3 regions of the Paenibacillus cineris genome follow, and region 3 is predicted to be linked to each of the others. Evidence: a T-box and tRNA genes for the amino acid it is inferred to sense, from the RefSeq annotation. Region 3 holds a T-box; the other regions hold tRNA genes.
What was found. A T-box is a leader RNA that pairs with one kind of tRNA and senses whether it is charged. The one in region 3 lies ahead of KI379_RS10415 (glutamine--tRNA ligase/YqeY domain fusion protein), so its partner is inferred to be a tRNA-Gln.

Region 1 (2,234 bases), 2.2 Mb from region 3:
GCGGCAGCCACATCCTCCACTGGCAGCTCCAATTGCCCGTTTATAGGGCATGATCAACACGCTATGGAACTTCAATGAGCAGTTTACTTATACAATGCTTGGGATAGGGAGTCGTTGGAGGCTCTGAGCAAGGGATTTAGCACTTAGCTAAAGAAACATTGAGCCTGTTTAGCCCAGGTAAAGCCGGCTGGAATGGTTTATCAACTTTAAACAAGGATGGGGAAAACGTTCAAAGGGAGTAATGGTATAACGAACGGATTGATCAGAGGATCTTTTTCAAGGCTGCTGTACACCCTCTTACTCCCATCTTACGAGGACACGTCATATAAAGAGAACATCTATGCGGATATGACCTACATAAAACAAACATGATACGAATTAAATACCATACAGTCATAAATTAACGCAATACGAATTATAATGGCCGTCTTTCAGCGGGATATCATCAGGTGGCTGATTGGAAGGAGAAGTGCAAGTGTACAGCAGGATGAGGGATTAACGAACGACGAACGATGGCTCGGTGTACAATGTTAGTCTATACAAGAAAAAGCCTTGGATATTTTCCAAGGCTTTTCTCTATGATGCCGGTGAAGGGACTCGAACCCCCACGGTTTCCCTCACGATTTTGAGTCGCGCGCGTCTGCCAATTCCGCCACACCGGCATATTCAGTTAAAAAAATGGCGCGCCCTAAGAGATTCGAACTCCTGACCTTTTGATTCGTAGTCAAACGCTCTATCCAGCTGAGCTAAGGGCGCATATGAAGTTAATGGAGGCGCCACCCAGATTCGAACTGGGGATAAAGCTTTTGCAGAGCTGTGCCTTACCACTTGGCTATGGCGCCGAAATCAAATGGAGCGGACGACGGGAATCGAACCCGCGACCCTCGCCTTGGCAAGGCGATGCTCTACCGCTGAGCCACGTCCGCTTAAACTGGCTGGGGATATAGGATTCGAACCTATGCATGACGGAGTCAAAGTCCGTTGCCTTACCGCTTGGCTAATCCCCAACAAGATTGTCATTATAAGTTATGGGGCGATCGATGGGACTTGAACCCACGAATGCCGGAGCCACAATCCGGTGCGTTAACCCCTTCGCCACGACCGCCATAATAAAAGATATGAAGCTGTATTTCGAATGGCAGGGGCAGCAGGAATTGAACCCACACTAACGGTTTTGGAGACCGCTGTTCTACCTTTAAACTATGCCCCTATAATAAAACTGGTGGAGGCTGATGGATTCGAACCACCGAACTCGTACGAGAACAGATTTACAGTCTGCTGCGTTTGGCCACTTCGCTAAGCCTCCATATGGTGCCGGCGAGAGGACTTGAACCCCCAACCTACTGATTACAAGTCAGTTGCTCTACCAATTGAGCTACACCGGCTTTTATGCTTATTATTAAATTCATGGTGGCTCGGGACGGAATCGAACCGCCGACACGAGGATTTTCAGTCCTCTGCTCTACCGACTGAGCTACCGAGCCTAATTTTGTTTCTATCAAGAGTATTATTGCAACAAACTAAACTCTCAAGAAAATAAATGGCGGAACCGACGGGATTCGAACCCGCGATCTCCTGCGTGACAGGCAGGCATGTTAGGCCTCTACACCACGGTTCCACGGCCAATTATGTATCTCCATAAATAAGGAGATAAATTGCGGGGGCAGGATTTGAACCTGCGACCTTCGGGTTATGAGCCCGACGAGCTACCGGACTGCTCCACCCCGCGTCATTAAAAAATATTTATTTTCTTTAAAGTATACATGGTGGAGGCTGAGGGGATCGAACCCCCGACCCTCTGCTTGTAAGGCAGATGCTCTCCCAGCTGAGCTAAGCCTCCATAAGAAACACTTTTAATATCTTAGCAGATAAACCACTAAAAAGGCAAGCATTTTTTCTTTTGGATTCTCATTCCTGAAGCTAATAATTAAAGTGGTGACCCGTATGGGATTCGAACCCATGTTACCTCCGTGAAAGGGAGGTGTCTTAACCCCTTGACCAACGGGCCAAACTATAATGGCGGAGAGAGAGGGATTCGAACCCTCGAGACGCTTTTGGCGCCTACACGATTTCCAATCGTGCTCCTTCGGCCAACTCGGACACCTCTCCATAATGGCTCCCCGAACAGGACTCGAACCTGTGACAACTCGATTAACAGTCGAGTGCTCTACCAACTGAGCTATCAGGGAACAATATTTAATTCAAGTGTTTGATCACTTGAAAACTAGATACGA
Region 2 (2,234 bases), on a different contig from region 3:
CTGTTCGGGGAGCCACTTTAAAAAACGTCTAAGGATGTTTTGTTGCAGAAAACAGAATTAGACTTTATATATATGGCCCGTTGGTCAAGGGGTTAAGACACCTCCCTTTCACGGAGGTAACATGGGTTCGAATCCCATACGGGTCACTTTCTTATTAACATCAGGGATGAGAATCCCAAAAAGGGTTCGTCGGAGCGTGACTTCGGTAGCATCTGCATCGCAGTCTCGAACGAAGTGAGAGTATCCCATACGGGTCACTTTCTTATTAGCATCTGGGATGAGAATCCCCTATAAGTTTCAAAAGAATATGGAGGCTTAGCTCAGCTGGGAGAGCATCTGCCTTACAAGCAGAGGGTCGGGGGTTCGATCCCCTCAGCCTCCACCACTATACCTCAAAAAAGTTTATACCGATTACTTTTCGAGGGCCCAATATCAAATTACTTTTTAATGACGCGGGGTGGAGCAGTCCGGTAGCTCGTCGGGCTCATAACCCGAAGGTCGCAGGTTCAAATCCTGCCCCCGCAATTATCTCCTTAAGATGGAGATCCCAAAGGCCGTGGAACCGTGGTGTAGAGGCCTAACATGCCTGCCTGTCACGCAGGAGATCGCGGGTTCGAATCCCGTCGGTTCCGCCATTTTAAATTGCTTCAGGGATGAGAATCCGGATACGGGTTCGTCGAAGCATCTGTTTCGTTAGCGCTGCATCGCAGTCTCGAACGAAGAGAGAGTATCCCGTCGGTTCCGTCATTTTAAATTGCTTCAGACGGAATCCAAATGGTTATTTGCTTTCGCGATAGATGGTTATCGCTTTGAAATTATTCAAATATTTATGCGCCGGTGTAGCTCAATTGGTAGAGCAACTGACTTGTAATCAGTAGGTTGGGGGTTCAAGTCCTCTCGCCGGCATGTTTATGGCGGTCGTGGCGAAGGGGTTAACGCACCGGATTGTGGCTCCGGCATTCGTGGGTTCAAGTCCCATCGATCGCCCCATTAATTGTTGGGGATTAGCCAAGCGGTAAGGCAACGGACTTTGACTCCGTCATGCATAGGTTCGAATCCTATATCCCCAGCCAGTGAGAGCCATTAGCTCAGTTGGTAGAGCACCTGACTTTTAATCAGGGTGTCGAAGGTTCGAGTCCTTCATGGCTCACCAGTTTTATTTACAGGTTTTGCGCGTGTGGCGGAATTGGCAGACGCACTAGACTTAGGATCTAGCGTCTTTGACGTGGGGGTTCAAGTCCCTCCACGCGCACCACTTTGTTTGATGCGGACGTGGCTCAGCGGTAGAGCATCGCCTTGCCAAGGCGAGGGTCGCGGGTTCGATTCCCGTCGTCCGCTCCAAATGCGCCCTTAGCTCAGCTGGATAGAGCGTTTGACTACGAATCAAAAGGTCAGGAGTTCGAATCTCTTAGGGCGCGCCATTTAACTGTTTTACAATAGATATCGGGATGTAGCTCAGCTTGGTAGAGCACCTGGTTTGGGACCAGGGGGTCGCATGTTCGAATCGTGTCATCCCGATACGCATGCACGGCTTCGTGTAAGTCTTGATCTTTCTGCGCTCAAGGCTTGCACGGAGAATCTGCGGGTGTAGTTCAATGGTAGAACTTCAGCCTTCCAAGCTGATAGCGTGGGTTCGATTCCCATCACCCGCTCCATACATAAAACATAACGCCGAAAGGCGTTTTTTTGTTTAGAGCGGTTGTGTGGGAGAGAACCTACGCAGCGTGGGTACGACCGTCCGTGCAGGCTTCGCTGAAGGAACCCGCTCAGGACGCGCGTCAACATCCACCTCTGTGGCTGGCCAAAGGTCCGCTTTTTCATCGAGATGTTGAGTATTCCCATCACCCGCTCCATACATAAAACATAACGCCGAAAGGCGTTTTTTTGTTTAGAGCGGTTGTGTGGGAGAGAACCTACGCAGCGTGGGTACGACCGTCCGTGTCGGCGTCAATGAAGGAACCCGCTCAGGACGCGCGTCAACATCTACCTCTGCGGTGGGCCGAAGGTCCGCTTATTTAATCGAGATGTTGAGTATTCCCATCACCCGCTCCATACATAAAACATAACGCCGAAAGGCGTTTTTTTGTTTAGAGCGGTTGTGTGGGAGAGAACCTACGCAGCGTGGGTACGACCGTTCGTGCAGGCTTCGCTGAAGGAACCCGCTCAGGACGCGCGTCAACATCTACCTCTGTGGCTGGCCGAAGGTCCGCTTTTTCATCGAGATGTTGAGTATT
Region 3 (2,234 bases):
TGGCGTCGGAGCAACCCCTTGCCGTATAAGCAGGACCATGTGCTTCTGGATGGCGTGAAGGGGAGGGGACAGTACGTCGGCACGTACATCGCCTGGCAGGTGAACAACACGGGGTGGTGGGGAGAAGGCGAGATCAAGTTCTATATGGACGGCGACCGCGATTTCCCGACGATTTGCGGCACCGGGACCGAAGACTATTTTGGCGGCGCCTGGAATTTTGAGCATCCACAGGGACAGTACGGTGCGTTTTCCACTGCCTATTTGGGCTTTCACCAGCAAATCAGACCGGACGGCCTATACCGGAGCCAGCAGCGATTCGGGATGTACCGCTGGCATGTGATGGACCCGATCCGGTTTGAACAGGACTTGAAGGTAACGATCCAGGCGCTCGGTTGGCGTTCCGGCGGCCGCTATTTGCCGCTGCAGGACGATATCGCCTCCGTCGCTTTCTGGTATCAATCCGAGCCGCACACCACGCATCCGCCGCTGCCGGATAACGATGGCCTGGAGGTTATTTAATCCCCGCCCTTTCCGGTTAAAGTATGCATAATGCGGTTTACATTGGCCGAAAATGATGTTAATATGGTCAAAATCAAAACGGAACGAAAACGCGGTGAAGAGAAGAGTAGATGAATGGGCAGCCTTGCAGAGAGCTCCGGCAGCTGTGAAGGAGCAGGCCGCCCGTCATTGAAGCAAGCCTCCGAGCGGCGCATTGGAAGAGGGGTCCTCATTCCTTCGGATGGTGCGACAGGAGCTCCTGTTACAGAGCTAGGGTATAAGCATGCGTGCATGCCGTACCCGAAGAGGCGGATGTAGCGATAGATCCGCGAACCGGGGTGGCACCGCGAAATACAATCTCGTCCCCAAGACGTCAGCGTCTTGGAGGCGGGATTTTTTTGTTTTCTTTTTGATTGATATAAGAGCAGGAGGGGACAGTTGATGGAAGGAAAGGTAAGGAAAGAAGAAGCCGTGGATTTTCTAACGAAAACCGTGATGGAGGATGTGGAGAACGAAACGTATTCCAGACCGATCGCGACCCGGTTTCCGCCGGAGCCGAACGGCTATTTGCACATCGGAAGCGCCTATGCAATTCACGTGAACGCAGCCATTGCCGAAGCATTTCACGGGAAGATGAATCTGCGCTTTGACGATACGAATCCACTAAAGGAAGACATGAAATACGTGGACGCGATCCGGGAGGATGTCCGGTGGCTTGGTCTGGACCTGCCGGTGTACTTTGGCTCGGATTATTCGGAAGAGATCTTCGAAGCGGCTTTGAAGCTCATCCGTAAAGGAAAGGCCTATGTCTGCGATTTGTCGGCGGAGGAAATGACGGAATACCGCGGAACGCTCACGGAGTCTGGAAGAAACAGTCCTTATCGCGAACGGACGGTGGAGGAGAATCTATCCCTGTTCCGTCAAATGAAGGAAGGCCGGTTCCCGGACGGCGCCAAGGTGCTGCGGGCCAAAATTGACATGTCTTCGCCCAACATCAACTTGAGGGACCCGGCCTTGTACCGCATCATCCACGCCGAGCATTACCGGACAGGGAGTGAGGAGTGCGTGTATCCGATGTATGATTTTGCCCATCCGATCCAGGATGCGATCGAAGGCATTACGCATTCGCTGTGCTCTGCGGAATTTAGGGATCACCGCCCCTTGTACGAATGGGTGCTGCGCGAGCTGGAAGTAACGGAACCCCCGAAGCAGCGGGAATTCGGACGTCTGAACGTTTCCGGAATGGTCACGAGCAAAAGGTACATCAGGCAGCTGGTCGAAGGCGGATTCGTTGACGGATGGGATGATCCCCGCCTTCCGACCTTGAAGGGGCTGCGGCGAAGAGGCGTTACGCCGGAAGGCCTCCGGAGGTTCATGCAGGAAGTGGGCATGCTGAGGGGGAGCAGCACGGTGGATGCCGCGATGCTCGACCACTTCATCCGCCAGGACTTAAAGGATAAGTCTGTCGCTGTGATGGCTGTGCTTGATCCGCTTAAAGTCGTCATCACGAATTATCCGAAGGGTGAGGTGGAAATGCTGCATCTCAACCACAGCGATGCCGATCCGACGCTTGGCGGCAGGGATGTCCCCTTTTCCGGAGAATTGTATATCGAGCGGGACGATTTTATGGAACATCCGGTACCGGGCTTTCATCGTCTGTTTCCGGGAAGCGAAGTTCGATTGAAGGGGGCGTATTATTTAAAATGCCATCATGCCGTCAAGGATCCGGTGACCGG

Region 1: it encodes a tRNA-Gln, which carries the amino acid that the T-box ahead of KI379_RS10415 (glutamine--tRNA ligase/YqeY domain fusion protein) is inferred to sense. The anticodon was not compared.
Region 2: it encodes a tRNA-Gln, which carries the amino acid that the T-box ahead of KI379_RS10415 (glutamine--tRNA ligase/YqeY domain fusion protein) is inferred to sense. The anticodon was not compared.

Annotation. Positions count from the first base shown of each region.
Region 1 is NZ_BORU01000001.1:145-2,378, reverse strand. Features, by position in the region: tRNA gene KI379_RS00085 (tRNA-Leu) at 583-662, opposite strand; tRNA gene KI379_RS00080 (tRNA-Arg) at 680-756, opposite strand; tRNA gene KI379_RS00075 (tRNA-Cys) at 769-842, opposite strand; tRNA gene KI379_RS00070 (tRNA-Gly) at 852-926, opposite strand; tRNA gene KI379_RS00065 (tRNA-Gln) at 933-1,007, opposite strand; tRNA gene KI379_RS00060 (tRNA-His) at 1,030-1,105, opposite strand; tRNA gene KI379_RS00055 (tRNA-Trp) at 1,137-1,210, opposite strand; tRNA gene KI379_RS00050 (tRNA-Tyr) at 1,221-1,306, opposite strand; tRNA gene KI379_RS00045 (tRNA-Thr) at 1,310-1,385, opposite strand; tRNA gene KI379_RS00040 (tRNA-Phe) at 1,409-1,484, opposite strand; tRNA gene KI379_RS00035 (tRNA-Asp) at 1,542-1,618, opposite strand; tRNA gene KI379_RS00030 (tRNA-Met) at 1,656-1,729, opposite strand; tRNA gene KI379_RS00025 (tRNA-Val) at 1,765-1,840, opposite strand; tRNA gene KI379_RS00020 (tRNA-Glu) at 1,934-2,008, opposite strand; tRNA gene KI379_RS00015 (tRNA-Ser) at 2,018-2,109, opposite strand; tRNA gene KI379_RS00010 (tRNA-Asn) at 2,114-2,189, opposite strand.
Region 2 is NZ_BORU01000005.1:266-2,499, forward strand. Features, by position in the region: tRNA gene KI379_RS29295 (tRNA-Asn) at 1-15, shown strand, start outside; tRNA gene KI379_RS29300 (tRNA-Glu) at 75-146, shown strand; tRNA gene KI379_RS29305 (tRNA-Val) at 310-385, shown strand; tRNA gene KI379_RS29310 (tRNA-Met) at 452-525, shown strand; tRNA gene KI379_RS29315 (tRNA-Asp) at 559-635, shown strand; tRNA gene KI379_RS29320 (tRNA-Thr) at 834-906, shown strand; tRNA gene KI379_RS29325 (tRNA-His) at 915-990, shown strand; tRNA gene KI379_RS29330 (tRNA-Gln) at 999-1,073, shown strand; tRNA gene KI379_RS29335 (tRNA-Lys) at 1,078-1,153, shown strand; tRNA gene KI379_RS29340 (tRNA-Leu) at 1,172-1,255, shown strand; tRNA gene KI379_RS29345 (tRNA-Gly) at 1,267-1,341, shown strand; tRNA gene KI379_RS29350 (tRNA-Arg) at 1,345-1,421, shown strand; tRNA gene KI379_RS29355 (tRNA-Pro) at 1,445-1,518, shown strand; tRNA gene KI379_RS29360 (tRNA-Gly) at 1,582-1,655, shown strand.
Region 3 is NZ_BORU01000001.1:2,182,160-2,184,393, forward strand. Features, by position in the region: gene KI379_RS10410 (glycoside hydrolase family 172 protein) at 1-519, shown strand, start outside; T-box leader at 605-868, shown strand; gene KI379_RS10415 (glutamine--tRNA ligase/YqeY domain fusion protein) at 940-2,234, shown strand, end outside.